DNA from 2 places in the Dongia soli genome. Region 1 is predicted to be linked to the other one. Evidence: riboswitches for the same ligand, from Rfam matches in the RefSeq annotation. Region 1 holds a riboswitch; the other holds the start of a gene.

Region 1 (10,129 bases):
TCAGGATGTAGGTACCGAGCGTCGTGCGCAGCAGATAGTTGCTGTTCTCGACGCCTTCGGCAATGCCCTTGCAGGCGACGACATTGCCGAGATCGTATTGCGCGAGGAACGTATTCAACTCGCCATCCGGCACTTCTGTATAGACAGCCATGGGATCTTGGACGCGATCTGGTTTCTGTTTAAAGGCCCGGCAACGTGTTTGTCACCGGGCCGGGCTGATCATCAGCATGCTGTTGCGGCCGTCATGCCGGCTGCGGTGCCGCTCACGCGGTCAATGCGCGCGGCAATTTGAAATGGATGGTTTCGGTGGTGACCGGAATTTCGTCCATCTCGATCGTGTAGCGCAGCCGGATCGCGTCCAGCACATCCTGTACCAGAATTTCCGGCGCCGAGGCGCCTGCGGTGATGCCGACCGTTTTCACGCCCTCGAACCAGTTCCAGTCGATCTCGGCAGCCTTTTGCACCAGATGTGCATTGGTGCAGCCGGCAACCCGGGCGACCTCCACCAGACGCCGTGAGTTGGAGGAATTCGGTGCCCCGATCACCAGGACGAGATCGCAGCGACCGGCGATGGCCTTCACCGCCATCTGCCGGTTTGTCGTGGCGTAGCAGATATCTTCCTTGCGTGGCCCGTGAATCGCCGGGAAGCGCTGCCGCAAGGCGTCGATGATATCGACCGTGTCATCGACCGAGAGCGTGGTCTGGGTAATATAGGCAAGCTCTTCGATCTGCGGCGGTTCGACCTTGGCGACATCGGCAACGGTTTCGACCAAGGTCACCGCGCCGGGCGGCAACTGGCCGATGGTGCCGATCACCTCTGGATGGCCGGCATGGCCGATCAGGATGATGTGACGGCCGATATTGAAATGGCCTTCGGCCTCGCGATGCACCTTGCTCACCAATGGGCAGGTGGCGTCGAGATATAGCAGGTTGCGCTTTTCGGCTTCGGCTGGAACGGCCTTGGGCACGCCATGGGCGGAAAAAACCACCGGGAACTGCCCGGGAATTTCGTCCAGCTCTTCGACGAAAATGGCGCCCTTGCGCTCCAGCTCCTCAACCACGTGCCGATTGTGGACAATCTCATGGCGGACATAGACCGGCGCGCCGAACCGCTCCAGGGCTTTTTCGACGATCTGGATCGCGCGATCGACGCCGGCACAAAAGCCGCGCGGTGCCGCCAGAAGCAGGGTCAGGTTGGGTTTTTGCATGCTTAAATCCCGGTTTTGCTTTCCTGGAATATAGAAGTTTCAACCCGCCGGGCAACCGCCAAATCCGCTGATCGGATCCGCGGTTAGACATGTCGGCGGCAGTCTGCGCTGGTCCCCAAGCATACCCCATGGGAAGCCGGCGGCGATTTTGGAGCCGGACCAGGGTTATTAACCCGATTCGCTTGTTAATCTGCGGGCGCTTCTCTAGAGTCGGCATGAACATTAAAAGATCTTCCCGTAACCGGCCAATCCGGCGGCAGGGAGGTCGGACTGAACCGGGGGAAGGTCGATGGCCGAACCGCAGATCGCGCAGAAATCGCCCTATAAGGTCGAGGTGACGGCCGGCAAGACCTATTTCTGGTGTGCCTGCGGCAGAAGCCAGAAACAGCCTTTCTGCGACGGCTCGCATAAGGGCAGCGAGTTCTCGCCGATCAAATACGATGCCGCCGAAAGCAAATCGGTGTACTTCTGCGGTTGTAAGCATTCCGGCAAGATGCCGCTTTGCGACGGTACGCATAGCCGCCTCTAAGCACCTTCCCCCTCCATGATGATGTCACACAAAAAGAGCAAGGATCGTCGATGACCGACTGTTCCGGTACTTCCCCCAGCAAGGTTCTTCGCAACCTCGCATCCTTCGGCCTGCTGGCCATCGCGCTTACCGGTTGTGCCAGCAAGGAGAAGGGCCCGCCCCAACCCTGTCCCATGGTGATGGCGCCGCGTGAGTTGGCTCATGTCACCAAATTCGGTGGCGGCGGGAACGATCTGTCCGATATCTCCTTCGAGGCCGGCCTCGACACCTTCTCGAGCTACTGCAAATACTCCGCCAATGCTGAGCCGCCTTATATCCGGACGGCCATCAAGATACAGTTCATCGCGGCCCGGGGGCCGAAATTTACCGGTGATAAGGCCAGCTTCAAATATTTCGTCGCCATCACCGGACCGGGCGGTGAGCCGATCAAGAAGGAAGTCTTCGACTCCGATATCGATTTGAGCGGCGACAAGGTCAAAAACATCACGGTGGATGAAATCGATCCGATCAAGGTCTTCCCTAAGGAGAAGGAAAACGGCGATTTCTACCGGATCTATATCGGCCTCGATCTCACCAAAGAGCAGCTCGAATACAACAAGCGCAATCCACGCTGAGGTCACGGCTTGGGCGACTGAAGGGATCGTCTGTCGTTTGGCGGCGCATTTGAATGACGTTTCCAGTCAGAAAAATGCCGCTTGACGGAAAATAGGACGGGGATCATCCTCTCAGCCGACATGTAATCCCGCTGTTGGGAGAGATCGTCCGGTGACCAGAGTGATCATCGGCCGGCGCCGAAGGAGCAACCGCCCCCGGAAACTCTCAGGCAAAAGGACCGCTGCGGGTTCGACACTCTGGAAAGCGGGCATCCCGGGGCTGGGATGCCTCACCGACGGAGTAAACCAGGCTCTCTTTGCCATGCGATCGGGCGATCTGCCGGATCCGGTTGAGAGAGCGGCCAATCTCTCAGGTTCCAAGGACAGAGGGGGGAACGATGCAGGCCAAGCGTCTGTGTCGACCCCAATGAATTCTGTCGGAGGATATCTTGACCACCAATGCTACAGCGTCCAAGGATGCATCATCGTCGGCGGGCTCGTCATCGAGCGCGGGAGCGTTGCAGCGCACGCCGCTATACGACCTGCACCTGGAACTCGGCGCCAAGATGGTGCCTTTTGCCGGCTATGAGATGCCGGTCAATTACCCGGCCGGCATCATAGCCGAGCATCTGCATTGTCGGTCTGCTGCCGGTCTATTCGATGTCTCCCATATGGGCCAGATCAGGTTGGCCGCCGAAAGTCATGATGCGGTTGCCGCCGCTCTTGAGCGGTTGTGTCCCAGCGATTTCCTTGGCCTCCAGCCGGGCCGCCAACGCTACAGCTTCTTCACCGACAACCAGGGCGGCATCCTGGATGACCTGATGGTCAGCCGACTGCAGGATGTGAAACACGGCGATCATCTCTTCGTGGTGGTCAATGCCGCCTGCAAGGCTCAGGACCTGTCGCATCTGCAGGCCAATCTCAATCACCGCTGCGAGATCACCGAATTGGCGGATCGCGCGCTGCTCGCCTTGCAGGGTCCTGCTGCGGGCGAGGTCCTGGCGCGGCTGGCGCCGGATAGCGCGGCCATGACATTCATGACCGCCCGCGTGCTGACCATTGCCGGCATCGATTGCTTCGTTACCCGGTCCGGCTATACCGGCGAGGATGGATTCGAAATCTCCGTATCCAATGCAGCGGCGGCAGATCTCGCGCGACGGCTTCTGGCGGAATCCGAGGTCAAGCCGATCGGTCTTGGTGCCCGCGACTCGCTGCGGTTGGAAGCAGGGCTCTGTCTCTATGGCAATGACATCACGCCGCAGACGACGCCGGTCGAAGCCGACCTCAGCTGGGCAATCAGCAAGCGCCGCCGCGAACAGGGCGGCTTCCCGGGCTCCGGTGTGTTGCAACGGCAGTGGAAAGACGGTGTGGCCCGCAAGCGTGTCGGCATTCAGCCGGATGGCAAGGCGCCGGCGCGTGCCCATACCGAAATCGCGGATGAGGCGGGGCAGGTGATCGGCGAGATTACCTCGGGCGGCTTTGGTCCCAGCGTCAATGCGCCGGTGGCCATGGGTTATGTCGCAGCGAGCCATGTCACGCCGGGCACTAGGCTGAACCTGCTGGTTCGCGGCAAATCCTTGCCGGCCAGCGTTGTCGCTCTGCCTTTTGCGCCGCATCGCTATCGTCGCGCTTGAAGCAAGCGTGTTTCACTGCATCAACGGGGCCTGATGCAATGCAATGGAATACTCAATATCGAAACAGGGAGTGAATGATGAGCGATCTGCGTTACACCAAGGACCATGAATGGCTTCGCGCCGAAGGCGATATCGTGACAGTCGGCATCACACCTTATGCCCAGGAGCAGCTCGGCGATGTCGTTTATGTCGAATTGCCGGAAGTCGGCCGCAAGGTTGAGCAGGGTAAGGAGATGGCCGTGGTTGAATCGGTCAAGGCCGCCAGCGAGGTCTATGCGCCCGTCAGCGGCGAAGTGGTCGAGGTGAATAACGCGCTGACCGATGCACCGGCCACGGTGAATGAAGACGCCTTGGGCAAGGGATGGTTCGTGAAGCTGAAGCTCGCCGATCGCAACCAATTGACCGGCCTGATGGACGAAGCCGCCTACAAAGCGCTGTGCGATAGCGAACACTGAGCCGGGTCCGATCCATGCGCTATTTGCCGCTGACTGAGTCTGACAGGCGGGCGATGCTCGCCAAGATCGGCGTTCCGTCGATCGACAGTCTCTATGCCGATGTTCCACCAAAGGCGCTTCTCAAGGCGCCGATTGCCGAGCTGCCCAATCATCAGGGGGAAATCGAGGTCGAACGCCAGATGCAGGCTTTCGCCAATCAGAATCTCGGTACTGCTTCGTGTCCGAGTTTTCTGGGCGCGGGAGCTTACCGGCATCATGTACCGGCGACCGTGGACTATCTTATCCAACGCGGTGAGTTCCTCACCTCTTATACGCCGTATCAGCCGGAAGTCACGCAGGGGACGCTGCAATACCTGTTCGAATTCCAGACGCAGGTGGCCTTGCTGACCGGCATGGATGTCGCAAATGCCTCGATGTATGACGGCGCCAGCTCGACTTGCGAGGCCGTGCAGATGGCCAATCGCATCACGCGCCGCAAGAAAGCGGTGATCTCCGGCGGCTTGCATCCGCATTACCACGAGGTCATCGCTACCTTGGCGAAGTTCACCGGCTTTGACATCGTTTCGCCGCAGCCGGCGCCGCAAGGTGGTGAGGATCTGATGGCGATGGTCGATAAGGATACGTCCTGCATCGTCGTGCAATATCCGGACGTCTTCGGCCATGTGCGCGACTATACGAAGCTGGCGGAAGCGGCGCATGCCGCCGGCGCTCTGTTGATCGTTGCCGTGACCGAGATCATCTCGCTCGGCCTGCTGACGCCGCCGGGCGAAATGGGCGCCGATATCGTCACGGCAGAGGGCCAGTCGCTGGGCAATCCCCTCGGCTTCGGGGGACCTTATGTCGGGCTCTTTGCCACGCGCGATAAATATCTGCGGCAGATGCCGGGCCGCCTTGCCGGCCAGACCGTAGATGCCGAAGGACGGCGCGGCTGGGTGCTGACCTTGTCGACCCGCGAACAGCATATCCGCCGTGAAAAGGCGACCAGCAATATCTGCACCAATTCCGGTCTCTGTGCCCTGGCCTTCACCATCCATCTCAGCCTGTTGGGTGAAGCCGGATTGCGGCAACTGGCCGAGCTCAATCATGCCGCAGCGTGGCGCCTGGCGGATCGGTTGAGCGCCATTGACGGTGTCGAATTGCAGATCGCGCAGTTCTTCAATGAATTCACCGTCAAGCTGTCGAAGCCCGCGGCCCAGGTGGTGGAAGATCTGGCACAGCGCCGCATTCTGGGCGGTGTGCCGGTCTCGCGGCTTTGGCCCGGCCGGCCCGAGCTTGAAAACCTGCTGCTGGTCGCCGCGACGGAAACGGTGACGGATGACGATATGGCGGCGCTGGAGACGGCGCTGAAAGAGGTGCTGCGATGACAATGCCGAGCATGCCGCAAGCCGGCACAACGCTTTCCGGCAACAAGGCTCTGCAGATCGAAGAGCCGTTGATCTTCGAACAGGATGCCTCCGGCCGCACGGCTGTCGATCTACCGGCGGTGCCAGAGCATCAGGAACGCCTCGGTGGGCTGAAGCGCAAGCAGGCGGTCGGCTTGCCGGGCCTGTCTGAGCCGCAAGTCGTCCGGCATTACACCAAGCTCAGTCAGAAGAACTTCGCGATCGACATGAACGTCTATCCGCTGGGTTCGTGCACCATGAAACACAATCCCCGCCTGAACGAGAAGGTGGCGCGGTTGCCGGGCATTGCCGATCTGCATCCATTGCAGCCGATCTCGACTGTGCAGGGCGCCTTGGCATTGATCGACCGGCTGGCGCATTGGCTGAAGACTTTGACCAATATGCCGGCGGTCGCCATGTCGCCGGCTGCCGGTGCACATGGCGAGCTTTGCGGCATCATGACCATTCGCGCGGCCTTGCTGGCGAAGGGCGATGCGCGCAAGCGGATCCTGGTGCCGGAATCCGCCCATGGTACCAATCCGGCCACCGCAGCGGCCTGCGGCTATGAAGTGGATCCCGTGCCCGCGGATGAGCGCGGCCGAGTCGATCTCGCGGCCTTCAAGGCCAAGCTTGGCCCCGATGTCGCCGGCACCATGATCACCAATCCCAATACTTGCGGCCTGTTCGAGAACGATATCATCGACATCGCCGATGCAATCCATGCAGTCGGCGGCTACTTCTATTGCGACGGGGCGAATTTCAACGCTATCGTCGGTCGGGTGCGGCCGGGCGATCTCGGCGTTGATGCCATGCATATCAATCTGCACAAGACCTTCTCGACGCCTCATGGCGGCGGCGGGCCGGGTGCCGGACCGGTCGTGCTCTCAGCGGCACTGGCGCCCTATGCGCCGTTGCCCTACGTCACCCATGGGCCGAATGGCTTCGATCTCAAGGAACAGGATGAAGGCGGCACGGCTTTCGGACGCCTCAAGGGTTTCCATGGCCAGATGGGCATGTTCACCCGGGCGCTTTCCTACATCCTGAGTCATGGCAGCGACGGGCTACGCCAAGCTTCGGGCGATGCAGTGCTGAACGCCAATTACATCCTGGCCGGCCTGAAGGATACGCTGACCCCGGCTTTCCCCGGCACCTGCATGCATGAAGCCTTGTTCAACGACGACTTCCTGCAAGGCACGGATGTGACCACCTTGGACTTCGCCAAGGCGATGATCGATGAGGGTTATCACCCGATGACCATGTACTTTCCGCTGGTCGTCCACGGCGCTTTGCTGATGGAACCGACGGAGACGGAAAGCAAGGACGGGCTCGACCGCTATATCGAGGTGGTGAAGGGCCTAGCCGAACGGGCGAAAGCCGGGAATACCGCTTACTTCGAAGGCGCCCCGTACCATACGCCCCGCCGGCGTTTGGACGAGACCCTGGCGGCCCGTCAGCCGATCCTGAAATGGAAGCCGCCGGTGGAGAAGCAGGCCGCGGAATGAGCGAGCGATGAAGAAGACAGCCTTGCTGCTGATCGATCTCCAGCTCGGTCTCTTAAGAGCGCCAAGCTGTGTCTATCGCGGCAGTGAGGTTGTGGCCTTGGCGGCGGGACTTCTGTGGCGGGCACGGCTGGCGGACGTGCCCGTTTTCCATGTCCGCCACGATGGGGGACCGGATGACGACGATCTGGCGCGCGACAGCTCGGGCTGGTTCCATCATCCGGATGTTGCGCCCCAAGCCGCTGAGCCAATTGTCGACAAGACGACATCCAGCAGCTTCGTCAGTGGAGAGCTTGATGGGCGACTGCGCGAGCTGGGCGTCGACTCACTTGTCATTGCCGGTTTGCAGACCGACTTCTGCGTCGACTCCAATTGCCGGGTGGCGTGCAATCTTGGCTATGACGTCCTCTTGGCGGAAGACGCGCATTCCACCTACGATGGTCCGGAGCTGACCGCGGCCCAGATCATCCGTCACCATAACCGCGTCCTCAGTCGCAGCGGGACGGTGCGCCTGAAGCCGGCAGCCGAGATCAATTTCTAATATCGTGAGGAATGCCGTATGAGCCTCGATATTGCCGCCTTGCGGGCGGAGACGCCGGGTTGCCGCCACGTGATGCATTTCAACAATGCCGGTGCCTCCCTGCAGCCACAGCCGGTCCTCGATACCATGATTACGCATCTCAAACTTGAGGGTGAGATCGGCGGATATGAAGCGGCCGACCAGATGGAAGAGCGGCATGAAGCGGTCTACGGCTCGATCGCCAAGCTGATCAATTGTGCCGCCGATGAAGTGGCCTTGATCGAAAATGCCACCCGAGCCTGGGATATGGCGTTCTATTCCCTGCAATTCCGGCCTGGCGACCGCATCCTGACCAGTATCGCCGAATATGCCAGCAACTATATCGCCTTCCTGCAGGTGGCGCGGCGGAGCGGGGCGGAAATCATCGCCATTCCCAATGACGCCCATGGCCAAATATCGGTAGCAGCTCTGGAAAGCCTGATCGATGCACGGGTGAAATTGATTGCCGTCACCCATGTGCCGACCAATGGCGGATTGATCAATCCGGCTGCCGCCATCGGTACTGTCGCGCGGCGACACGGGATTCCATTCTTGCTGGATGCCTGCCAGTCGATCGGCCAATTGCAGATCGATGTCCAGGCGATCGGCTGCGATATGCTATCGGCCACGGGGCGCAAATATCTGCGCGGGCCGCGCGGAACCGGTTTTCTCTATGTGCGTCGCGCCATGCTGGAGCAGCTGGAGCCGCCGTTTCTCGACCTGCATGCGGCGACCTGGGTGGCGGAAGACCGCTACGAAATGCTGCCTGATGCCAGGCGGTTCGAAAATTGGGAGAGCGGGATTGCGGGGCGGCTCGGCCTGGGTGCAGCGGTTGACTACGCCCTTGCCCTGGGCATGGGAGAGATTGAAGGGGAATTGCGCCGAAAGGCTGCTTTCCTGCGACAGCAACTGGCGGCACTGCCCGGCATTACGGTGCATGATATCGGCGAGCAGAAAGGCGGTATCGTGACCTTCAGCAAGGCCGGTATCGACGTGACGGAAATCAAATCGGCCTTGAACAAGGCTCGCGTGAATGTCTCGATTTCCGGCCAGTCCTCGACCTATCTCGACATGACCGCTCGGCAGCTTGATCAAATCATCCGGGCCTCGGTTCACTACTTCAATACCGAGGAAGAGATCGAACAGCTCTGCCGCGTGGTTGGCGAGCTAACGTAGATTGCGAATATAGGCAAAGAAAAAGGCCGGCTGACTAGGCCGGCCTCTCTTCTTGCAGAGTACTCTTGGTATCGTGCTGCTTAATGCAGCTTTCGATTCAGTTCCGAGATCGATTGATCGATCAAGGCATTGGCCTTGCTGTCGTCCAGCGTGCGGCCAAGCAATTGGATCGTGGCGGCACTGGCGATATCGACCGCTTCGCGACGAACTTCGGCCAGGGCATGTGCTTCGGCCTGAGCGATCTTTTCCAGGGCGGCGGCCTCGCGGCGTGCCAGGCTGGCATCGAGATTGGCCTTGGCTTCCTTGATCTCGCGCTGGGCCTGGGCCTTGGCGCTGGAAAGGATTTCCTCCGCCTCGCGAAGGGCGTCGCGCTGCTTGCGTTGATATTCCGCCAGCAAAGCCTGCGCCTCGTCCTTCAGCTTCTGGGCTTCATCCAGGTCGGCCTTGATCTTCATCGACCGCTGGTCGAGGAAGCTGGTCAGGGCGCGCCAGATCTTCGGGCCGGCGAAGATGACGAAGATCGCCAGACCGATTTCGACCCAAAAATGCGGCTCTTGGAGCATCTCTTCCATCAGGCACGCTCCTTCAGGATCTCTTCGACCGCACCGACGGCATCACTGCCATTGACCGTCACGCCGGTCAATTTCGCCGTCATGGCCGAGGCCAGATCGCCGGCAACCGTGCGGATATCGGCCAGAGCCTGCGTCTTGCTGGCCTTGATCCGGTTTTCCGCCACCACCGTCTGTTCCGCCAATTTCTTGGCGAAGTCGGCTTCGCGGGCGCCCGTCGCTGCCGCAATTTCCGCCGCTGCCTGGTTCAGAGCTGAATGAGCTTCGGCCCGGGCATCGGCAATGGACTTGTGATAAGCGGCCAGGACCTCTTCGGCCTCGGCCTTCAACTTAACCGCCTTTTCCAGGTTGCCCTGGATGCGTTCTTCACGCTGCCCCAGCACCTTGCCCACGCGCGGCAGAACCAAGCGGGACATCAGCAGATAAAGCAGGATGAACGCGATCGCCAGCCAGAATAGCTGCGGCGAAAAGGATGTTGGGTCGAGCTGTGGCATCGCTCCCTCTCCGCCACCGCGAGACGGCCTT
Region 2 (10,129 bases), 160 kb from region 1:
CATGAGCGGCGACATGCTTGAAGTTGTCTTCGCCGATCTCGACGGCCGCCTTCAGCTCTTCCAGCGAATATTGGATCGAGCGCGGATCTTCGCTTTCCGGTGACAGCACAGCACCGGTTGCCATGACCTTGATCAGATCGGCGCCATGGGCAAGCTGCTTGCGGGCTGCGGCACGAACCGCATCCGGCCCGTCGGCAATCTCATACATGCCGGGATAGAGATCCATCCCTGAGGTCGTGATGGAAAGAATGCGTCCAGCCAGGACCATGCGCGGGCCGATATAGTCGCCGCGCTCGACAGCAGCGCGAATAGCCATCTCGACATAATTCCAGCCCCCGACATCGCGCACCGTGGTGATGCCGCACAACAGCGTACGCTCGACGGCCTTCGCGGCATAGAGCGTGACTTCGGCATCGGTGCGATTGCCGTAATCGCAGTTATCGGTCGGCAGGGTCAGATGGACATGGCAGTCGATCAGGCCGGGAACCAGCCAAGCTCCCTTGAGGTCGATGACTTGATCGCCTTTGGCAGGCGCACCATTAGCACCGAGCTTGACGATCTTACCGCCATCCACGGTGATATTGCCGCGGCGAAAGGCGCCGGCTTCGACATCCAGATACTGACCGTTTATCAACCACTGCATACTGACAAATGCTCCTACCGCGCCGGCGAGGGCTTCTCGCCGGTAATCTCTACATGAACGTTTTGGGCGCCAGTTAGCAGACGGGCCGGCAAATGCCAGGCCAAGCGACGTTCCGGCAGCGCCTGTATACAGCGAGACCAGACCACTTTGCCATCAATACTCACCTGGAGGCGGCCCCGCGCAGGGCGCATAGCGCGAAATTTGAACAGCAGAGGCTGATCGGTTGTACCGAGCGGGTCGATCCGCTGCGGATAAACGTAGGCGACCGGCTCGGCATGTGTCACCGGAATATAAGCCGGAGCCGGCGGTAGATTGCCCCGGAGCGTCTCGAGGATATTGGATGCGGCCGCCCGGCCTTCGCGAAAACACTGTCCCGCTGTCTCGATCCCACGCAGCAGATTGCCGGCGGCAAAATAGCTGGGATCGCTACAGCGCATGAACTGGTCGATCACCGGTCCGCCGGTTCCCGTTTCATTGACGACGCCGTCCAGGGCGAGATGGCTTGGCACCACCAAAGCCGTCTCCGGCCGAAACTGACCGGTCAGAATGACACCATCGCAATCGATGCGCTCAATGCCATTGCCCCGATCGATCTCGATGCCTTCGACACGCTCGGTTCCGAGAATGCGATGCAGTTTCGTATTCAGCAGGACTGGTACCCGGAAGCAAAAGCGGGTGATCAAATCAGCCGGCCGGCGCGCGGTAATGCGGTGGCAGGGTTCGATCAGCGCCACCGGCTTGATACCGGCATGGCGCAAGGTTAGTAGAGTCGAGAAAGAGACCAGCTCAGTTCCGATTACGACCGGCCGCTCGAAGGGCTTGCGGTTCTGCAGATAGATCATCTGCTGCAGCATACCGGTATTCATGACACCCCAGGGACGCGCCCCGGTCAGCAACCTCGCGCTACGTGGCGTTTCGCGTGCACCCAAGGCTAGCAGCACGGCTCTGGCGGAAAGCGTTGCGGGTCCATCGCGATCGGTGATCTGCAAAACGCCATTCGGTTCCAGACGCAAGACGGTGGTCTTGGTGCGGAGATCGAGTCCGGCGACCCCATCCACCAATCGACGCGCATAGCCGGGACCAGTCATCAAGCGACTGAATTCAGCCAAGCCATAGCCTGTATGGCCGCAATGCCGCGGGATGCCGCCCGCTTCCGCTTCGCGCTCGAGAATGACGATGTCGCGCAAGCCTGCTTTCTTCAAGGCCTGCGCGCAGGCAAGTCCGGCCGGTCCAGCGCCAATGATCGCCACTTCCGCCGAGATCGATCTGTGGCCGCTCATGAAGCGGCCTGCGCATTATTAGCCGACCACCGTTCATCAGCAAGCCGACTAGCCTCAGCGCCACAATAGAAACCCTGGCAGCGGCCCATCATGCAACGGGTCCGCCGCTTCAAGCCGCCAAGATCGCCGGCGGGAAAAGGACCCGCCAAAGCCTGTTCGACTTCCTGCCGCGTCACCCATTCGCAATGGCAGAGGATATCGCCGCCGGCTGGCGTCTGATAAGGCCGCTCACGGTATTCGCAGAGATTGGGAACCGGTGTCCAGATCGGTCGCGTTGTTGTGGTGCCATCGAAACGCTGCTGATAGAGGGCAGCAACATGCTGCGCGATGCCGAGCGCCGCCGTCAGCCCTGTCGATCGGATGCCGCCAACGGTGATCCAGTGACGCTCCGGTAGAAAGTCGATCTGATAGTCCTTGAACTGTGTGGCCGGCCGCAAGCCGGCATAGACGGCATTGACGGTTTGCTGAGCCAAGGCCGGCAGCATCTCCGTGCCCTTCGCAATCAGATGTTGGAGCATTGCCTGATCGACCTCTGCCAGCGCGCGATCCTCCTGGTCTTCCGCCGTTGGCCCAACCAGCAGGTTGCCGAAAGCAGTCCGGCTGATGACGATTCCCTTGGTGCGTTCCGTCGGCACCGGCAGGATGATGGCATGAGCCAGTGCCGCGGCCGGCTTATCGAAGACGACAAACTGGCCTTTGCGTGGTGTGATCTTGAACGGGCTTGTCCGGCAGATCGCCTCGACGATATCGCCATAATTACCGGCAGCATTGATGACCAGGCCGGCCGCCATCTCGCCATTTGTCGTTTCCAACCGCCAATGATCGCCATTGAAATCGCCGCCGGTCACGCGACAACGGCGATGGATGCGACCGCCATGGGCGAGGCCCTGATGAACATAGGCGAGGGGTGCCGACCAGGGATCGATGATATGCTCGCCCGGCACCAGAACGGCGCCGCGCGCCGTATCGGCCAAGTGGGGCTCGCGCCGGCGCAGATTGTCTCTGCCGATCTCGCGCACATCGCCGACACCGTTGCGATGGGCCTTGGCCACGATCTCGGGCAGCTTTGTCAATTGCTCGTCATCCCAGGCGACGACCAAAGCGCTGCTTTCCACCAAGGGCAGATTGAGGTGTTCCCGGATCTCGAGGTATTCGCGATAGCCGGCCTGCATGCAGGTGAGTTCGAGGCTATCCGGCAAGGCATCGAAGCCAGTATGCAGCAAAGCGCTATTGCCCTTGCTGGCGCCGGAGAGGATATCGCCGCCTGCTTCCACCAGCAGCGGTTTCAGCCCCATCAGGGCAAAGCGCCGGAACAGCGCGCAGCCGACGACACCGGCGCCGATGATGACGATGTCGGAACGGTCGATCTCAGCCATGTCTGACCCCGATATCAAAGCCCCTGTCTCTTGCAAGACAGGGGCCTGAACATCATCGACAGTTACCGGCCGAAGTCAATTCGGCCAAGCTCGGTTAGATCTGTCGCAAATGGAAGGATTTCGGCCGGGTCAGCATCTCATAGCCGACCTTGCTCAAGGTGGCGCCGCGCCCGGAATCCTTGACCCCGACCCAGGCCAAAGCCGGGTCGAGGTAGTCGCAGCGATTCATGTAGACCGTGCCGGTGACGACCTGGTCGCCGATCTTGAGAGCCGCCTGCTCGTCCTGTGTCCACAAAGCGGCGGTCAGGCCGAACTTGCTGTCATTCATCAGCTTCACGGCTTCGTCGTCTGACTTCACCTTCATGATGCCGATAACCGGGCCGAAGCTCTCATCTGACATGACCGACATCGAATGATCGACATTGACGAGAACCTGGGGCGCCAGATAGGGCGTGCCGGGCTTGTCGGCGGCGAAGGACTTCGCGTCGACCAGCGCCTTGGCGCCGCGCTTCACCGCGTCCTGGATCTGGCCGCGCACGAATTCGGCTGCCGAGGTGCGGACCATCGGCCCGAGATTGGTGTTGGTGTCGAGCGGATTGCCCAGGCGATATTTCTTGGTGAGATCGACGAAGCCATCGACGAATTTGTCGTACAGGCTTTCATGTACATAGATGCGCTCGATGGCGCAGCAGCATTGGCCGGAATTGAACATCGCGCCGTCGACCAGGTTTTCGACAGCGTGATCGAGATTGGCATCTGCGCGCACATAAGCCGGATCCTTGCCGCCGAGTTCCAGGCCGAGGCCGATGAACTTGCCGAGGGCTGCTTGCTGCACCGCATGGCCGCCAGCAACGGAGCCGGTGAAGTTGACATAGGCGACTTCCGGCGCGGCGATCACCTTGGCGGTATCGTCATGGGTGAGCACCAGATGCTGGAACAGACCCTTGGGCAGACCGGCCTTGTCGAACGCGTCCTGGAAGCTTTCGGCGCAAAGCGGCGTCTGGGCGGAATGCTTGAGGATGACCGCATTGCCCGCCATCAGCGCCGGGATGACGCCGTTGACCGAGGTCAGATAGGGATAGTTCCAGGGCGCAACGATAAAGACCACGCCCAACGGCTCGCGACGGATGAACCGGGTGAAGCCCGGCTTGTCTGTAGCCTCGATATCGGCCAAAGCTTCCGGGCCGATCTGGATCATATAGCGGGCCCGTTCCTCGAAGCCGCGCATTTCCCCGGGGCTTTGCGAGATCGGCCGGCCCATCTGGCGCGTGATCTCCTCGGCGTGCTGGTCCTTCTTGGTGAGAAAGATATCGACGGCCTTGGTCAGGATCGCGGCGCGCTCGGCGACCGGCGTGTGCTTCCAGGCTGCTTGTGCCTTCTGCGCGGCGCTCAGCACCGTCCGGATTTCGGCGGCGCTGTTATAGGGCCGCTCGACATAAATGGAATTGTCGATCGGCGTGATCGTCTTCTGCACTGCAGGCATGATGCTTCCTTAGATGATCTCGAAGTAGCGGTTCAGTTCCCAATCGGTGATGTGCTTGCGGAACTCGCGCTCCTCCCATTCACGGGTCGCGGTCCAATGTTCGACGAAGGCTTCACCGAACAATTCATTGGCCGCTTTCGATTTTTTCAGGCGCTGGGCAGCTTCCCACAAAGTCCGCGGCAGGTCGAGCTTCGCGGGATGCTTCTGGTCATAGGAATTGCCCACGATCGGCTCGGTCGGCTCGATCTTGTTCTCGATGCCGTATAAGCCAGACCCGATGGCGGCCGCCAGAGCAACATAGGGGTTGCAGTCGGCTGCGGCAATCCGGTACTCGACCCGCTGGGATTTTTCCGAGCCCGGAATGACACGCAACGCGCAGGTCCGGTTCTCAATGCCCCAGGTCGAATTGGTCGGTGCCCAGAAGCCGGGGATCAGCCGGGAATAAGCGTTGACGGTATTCGCGACCATGCCGAGCAATTCGGGCATCAGCGCCTGCTGTCCGCCGATGAACCAGCGCATCTTGTCACTGATATTGTGCGGCTTCTTGGGATCGTGGAAGGCGTTCTTGCCGTTCTTGTCCTTCAGCGACAGATGGATATGGCCGCTCTGGCCGGGCCAGTTGTTCGACCATTTCGCCATGAAGGTCGCCATCATGCCGCGGCGCTGCGCCAGGACCTTCATGAAGGTCTTGAATAAGGCGGCGCGGTCGGCGGCTTCCAGGGCCTTGTCATAGGTGAGTGCCGCTTCCAGCACGCCGGGGCCGGTTTCCGTATGCAGGCCTTCGATCGGCATCCGCATGATCTCGCAGGTTTCGAGGATCTCCTTATAGAGATCGGCCCAGACAGTATTGCGGATTACAGAATAACCGAACCAGCCGGGGGTCATCGGCGTCAGATTGCGATAGCCTTTTTCGCGAATGCTCTCCGGCGTCTCGTCGAACATGAAGAATTCGAACTCGCAGGAACCGTAAGCTTCGAATCCCATCTTCTTCGCTTTGTCGAGCACCCGGCGCAGGGTACCGCGCGAACAAACTTCTTCCGCCTTGTCGGTGAATTCGGCCAGGAAGAAGAGCATATTGTCTTCGAAGGGAACCTCGCGGCAGCTTTCCGGAATAAGCCGGACGAAAGCATCCGGATAAGCGGTGTGCCAACCGGTATAGGTGGTGTTGTCGAACAGCTGGTCGCTGCTGTCCCAGCCAAGTACCACGTCGCAAAAACCGAAACCGCTTTCCAAAGCCGAAAAGAATTTTTCTTTGGACATGTATTTGCCACGCAGGATGGCATCGCCGTCGAAGACGCCGACCTTGACATGGGTCAAACCGCGTTCCTCGACGATCTTCTTTGCATCAGCGACCGTCTTAACCTGCTCTGGCTTCAAAGGCATGTTTCCCCCGGATGACTTGAAAGGTTTAAGTGGTGATTTCGATACCGTCGATGCGCAGTCAGGCTGCGATCGTCTTCCCCCTCGATGGCACGTCGCGTGATGGTGCGTGGGGCCCAATGACAGCCGTGGTGAACAGCCGCTTGCGGTCTTCACTGGGCCGCGTCCCATAGGCTTCCGTATAACATTTGGAGAAATGGGAAAGCGAGTCGAAACCGACATCCCGGGCGATGGAGGAGAGGGTCGCCGTGGTGCATTGCATCAGTTCCCGGGCGCGTTGCAGGCGAAGGCGCAAATAGAACTCACGAGGGCTGGTTTCCAAATGGCGCCGGAACAGCCGCTCCAAATGACGCAGATGGACACCGGCCCGCATGGCGATGACGCGCAATTCGACCGGCTGTTCGGCATGCCGGCGCATGACCTGCATGGCACGCTGCAGGGCTTGGCTGCCGGCGGCATGCTGGACCAGTTGGGCGCGGGGCTGAATCTCATCGGCATCGCGCGCGCGGTCGCGCAGAAGCTGGCCGGTAACTCGCCGGGCGGCATCGTCGCCAAGGCATTGCCGGATCGCCCGGAGCATCATGTCGGAGGTGGTGCAGCCGCCCGCACAGGTGAAGCGGTTGCGGTCGATGACGAAGAGATCGGGATGCAGCCGGGCCGGGCCTCGCTCACGGCAAAACAGCTCATCATTCCGGCTGGGTGCAGAATCCGTGAAAGCCAGTTGTGTCGGCGTCGCACAAGCATAACCACGCAAGAGGCCGATGCGAGAGAGAAGGATGGCGCCGCTCGATAGCGCACCGATATGAGCGCCGGCCCGGTCGGCCTCATGCAGCCACTCGATGAGCCCTGGCAAAGCAGGCAAATCCGGCGGCAGGATTTCCGCAAGGACGAGGATATTGGCGGCCGCAGGACTGTCGGTCACGCACGTTACCGGATGGACATCGATGTCGCTGGCGGACGGGACGGGGCCGGGTTCCAGGCCGACGGTTTGCCATTGAAAGATATCGCGACCGCTCACGGCATTGGCGGCCGCAAGGGTATCCACCACGCGCGCGAGATCCCCCAGGGCAAAGCCCGGTATCAGGACCAGCGACAGGAGGACCCGCCCATCTGCCTCGGGTCGCAAAATCAGCGTGTTGTAGGGTCCGGCCTCGCCTGCCGGACAGCGGTCCGGCAGGTGGTTAGGCAATGTGATGGGATCGACAAAAGATGCAGTCACCAGACTCTCCGACAGCGGTAGAAACGGCTGCCCGGCCGGTGGCCGAACGGCGCTTCCCCCCTCTGTCTCGGTACCTGAGAGATTGGCCTTGTCCCACGCCGAGTGGCGGGAACAGGTTTACTCCGTCGGTGGGGTATCGATTTCTCGCGACCCGCTTTCCAGAGTGTGGTGCCGCCCTGGTCCTTTTGCCTGAGAGTTTCCGGGGGCGGTTGCTCCTTCGGCGCCGGTTGTCCCGAAGGATACCGATCTCTCCCAGCGGCGGGATATGATGACGGTAGTCTCCGGTGCCGCCGCTGCGGCGTCAAGCCGGATTCCTGCAAGCCACTGGACAGAAAAAGGGGAGGCTGAAAGCCTCCCCTTTGTAGGCTAAGTGTAAGCCGGTTTGTCGGTTTATGACTGTGCCAAGGCGGCTTCTTCGCGGGCGATCTCCGATTGCCGCGCCTTGACAGCCTCTTCTGTCAGCGGTGGGCCGGGGAAACGCTTGCGCTCATAGCCGAACCAGATGATGACCAGCAGAACGATAACGACCGCCAGGAATTGCCCGACCAATTGATAGGGCGGCTGGAAGCCGACAAAAGCCAGCACGCCGCCGCCGATGACCGCGAGCACGGCGACCGGCTTCGACAGGCCGCCCAGATTGAACGGCCCTTTCTTCGTCCAGCTTTTGCCTTCGGCCAGGATGCCAGCTCCGATCGGCATGATGTAGGAGACATAGAGGAAGACTGCACAGCCCGACGCCAGGACGATATAGGCATTGGCATCGGAGCCGGCCACCCAACCCAGGAGGAAGCACAGGATTGCACCGACCCAGATGGCGACGCCCGGGGTCCGGTAGGTCGGGCTGACGCGACGCAGATATTTGGAGAAGACCGGGATGCCGCCATCACGCGCGAAGGCGAAGATCATGCGTGAGAGCGAGGTCATGCCGGCGAGGGCACAGAGATAGTTCGAGACCACGATGCCGATGGAAATGAGCGTCTTCAGCCAAGCCGGCATGCCGCTGGATTCCAGGACATAGAAAAACACCGACCAGCCCCTTTTGGCGCCTTCGCCCATATCGGGCATGGCGAGCAAAACAGCCACCACCAGGAACCAGCCGAACAGTCCCGACCAGAAGACGGCCGTCAACATGCCCCGGGGAACGGCACGCTGGGCGTCGCGCGTTTCTTCGGATGTATGCGCCGAGGCGTCGAAACCGGTGATCGTGTAGCAGACATGCAGCAAGCCCAGCACGAAGGCGAAGAACAGGCTGGAGGTTGCCGGCCAAGTGCCGCCACCGACATCGCCGGTATTGTTGGTGAAGGTGACAAGACGCGAGAAATCAAGGGGCACCGGCGAGCCGGCCAGCAAGCCGACAATGATCGCGATCGATACCAGGAAGATCAGATAGCCGGAGAAGTCGGTCAGGATCGTGGTTGCCCGGATACCGACGAAGTTCAGAAACGCCTGCGAGACCGTGATCAGAGCGACGGCGATGATCAGATGCGTGCCGGTGAAGCTTTCCGGTGCGGCGCCGAAGATGCCGACGAAGACCAGATCGCGGGCCAGCAGATAGACGCCGTAATTGACCGAGGCGACAACGAAAAGCAGGCCGATCAGATTGATCCAGGCCGTACCCCATCCCCAGCCTTTGCCGCCCAGGATCGAACCCCAGTGATAGAGACCGCCGGCCGTCGGATAGGCCGAGGCGATCTGGCCCATGGCCGCGGCGACAAGCAATGCGAAGATCGAGCCGACGATCCAGCCGATGCCGATGGAACCGCCCCCGGCCGCGCTGAAGGCAACGGTATAAGCACCGATGCCGCCGGCCAGAATGCAGATGATGGTGAAAGAAATCGCGAAGTTCTGGAAGCCGCCCATGCGTCGGGACAGTTCTTGAGCGTAACCCATGCTGTGGAGGACTTTGACGTCCTCCTCATGCGTATGATCATGCGTAGACATGACGTTTCCCCTTATGTGGTCGCCGAGACAACGAGCCGAACCGGCCCTTTCGGTTCGCGAGACCGGCGGTGCCGGCGGAGCGACCCGGACACCCCCAGGATTGTCCCGAATCGACATTTTTGCGACATTATGTCGCTTTACGGCGCAAGTATGCGGCGGCATTAAGAATTTGTAAAGACAACCATTCTTTGCAGAGGGTTGTCCGAATGGGAAGAAATCGCTTTAGATTTCAATAGTCTAGGCAAAATATCCCGATTCACCCGAGCGTTTCACTGCGCGCGCTTCGCGAAGTGGGTCGAGCAGAAGTCGATAAAAGCGGCTGCCTTGCGAGTCGGCCGCGATCCAGCCAAACGGGCGAGGCCAAGCTGGGTTGGCCGCAGTGATTCGGCCAGGGGACGGTAGGCCAAGCGTCGGCCGTCCAGGCTCAATTCGCTGGCCGGCCGCGAATGCATGATGGAGAAACAGTCGCTGTTCGCGACCAGGCCTCGCATCATTTCAAAGCTCGGCGTTTCGTATGCGATCCGGGGCTGCAGACGCTGGCTGTAAAGGATCGACAGGAAGTAGTCGCGGCTTTGCGGCAGCGACAGCAGGACCATGGGGTAGTCGACGAGGGCACGGAGTGACACGCGATCCTCCTTCGCCAGCGGATGGTCCTCGGCAATGAAAGCGTAAAGCGGAACCTCGGTCAGCGGACTGAAATCGATGCCCTCGCCCAAAGCGAGATCGTAAGTCAGCGCGAGTTCCGACTGGCCGCCGCGCAACGTATCCAGCACGCCCTGCACGTGATTTTCGTGCAGATGGATCGTG

Evidence for each region. Region 1 has a riboswitch for glycine ahead of gcvT (glycine cleavage system aminomethyltransferase GcvT). Riboswitches for the same ligand answer to the same signal wherever they lie in the genome.
Region 2: linked by a shared signal. The riboswitch ahead of SMD27_RS13190 (GlxA family transcriptional regulator) and the one ahead of gcvT (glycine cleavage system aminomethyltransferase GcvT) in region 1 are both predicted to bind glycine.

Annotation. Positions count from the first base shown of each region.
Region 1 covers NZ_JAXCLW010000003.1:393,176-403,304, reverse strand. The annotation lists gene SMD27_RS14000 (homoserine kinase) at 1-151, opposite strand, end outside; gene ispH (4-hydroxy-3-methylbut-2-enyl diphosphate reductase) at 264-1,208, opposite strand; gene SMD27_RS13990 (CDGSH iron-sulfur domain-containing protein) at 1,498-1,737, shown strand; gene SMD27_RS13985 (hypothetical protein) at 1,788-2,351, shown strand; glycine riboswitch at 2,477-2,581, shown strand; gene gcvT (glycine cleavage system aminomethyltransferase GcvT) at 2,780-3,964, shown strand; gene gcvH (glycine cleavage system protein GcvH) at 4,042-4,419, shown strand; gene gcvPA (aminomethyl-transferring glycine dehydrogenase subunit GcvPA) at 4,434-5,783, shown strand; gene gcvPB (aminomethyl-transferring glycine dehydrogenase subunit GcvPB) at 5,780-7,303, shown strand; gene SMD27_RS13960 (isochorismatase family protein) at 7,311-7,841, shown strand; gene SMD27_RS13955 (aminotransferase class V-fold PLP-dependent enzyme) at 7,860-9,035, shown strand; gene SMD27_RS13950 (F0F1 ATP synthase subunit B family protein) at 9,116-9,607, opposite strand; gene SMD27_RS13945 (F0F1 ATP synthase subunit B family protein) at 9,607-10,098, opposite strand.
Region 2 covers NZ_JAXCLW010000003.1:229,873-240,001, reverse strand. The annotation lists gene SMD27_RS13215 (metal-dependent hydrolase family protein) at 1-643, opposite strand, end outside; gene SMD27_RS13210 (NAD(P)/FAD-dependent oxidoreductase) at 658-1,923, opposite strand; gene SMD27_RS13205 (NAD(P)/FAD-dependent oxidoreductase) at 1,920-3,299, opposite strand; gene SMD27_RS13200 (aldehyde dehydrogenase family protein) at 3,394-4,782, opposite strand; gene SMD27_RS13195 (glutamine synthetase family protein) at 4,792-6,165, opposite strand; gene SMD27_RS13190 (GlxA family transcriptional regulator) at 6,224-7,381, opposite strand; glycine riboswitch at 7,549-7,647, opposite strand; gene SMD27_RS13185 (amino acid permease) at 7,772-9,322, opposite strand; gene SMD27_RS13180 (LysR family transcriptional regulator) at 9,592-10,129, opposite strand, start outside.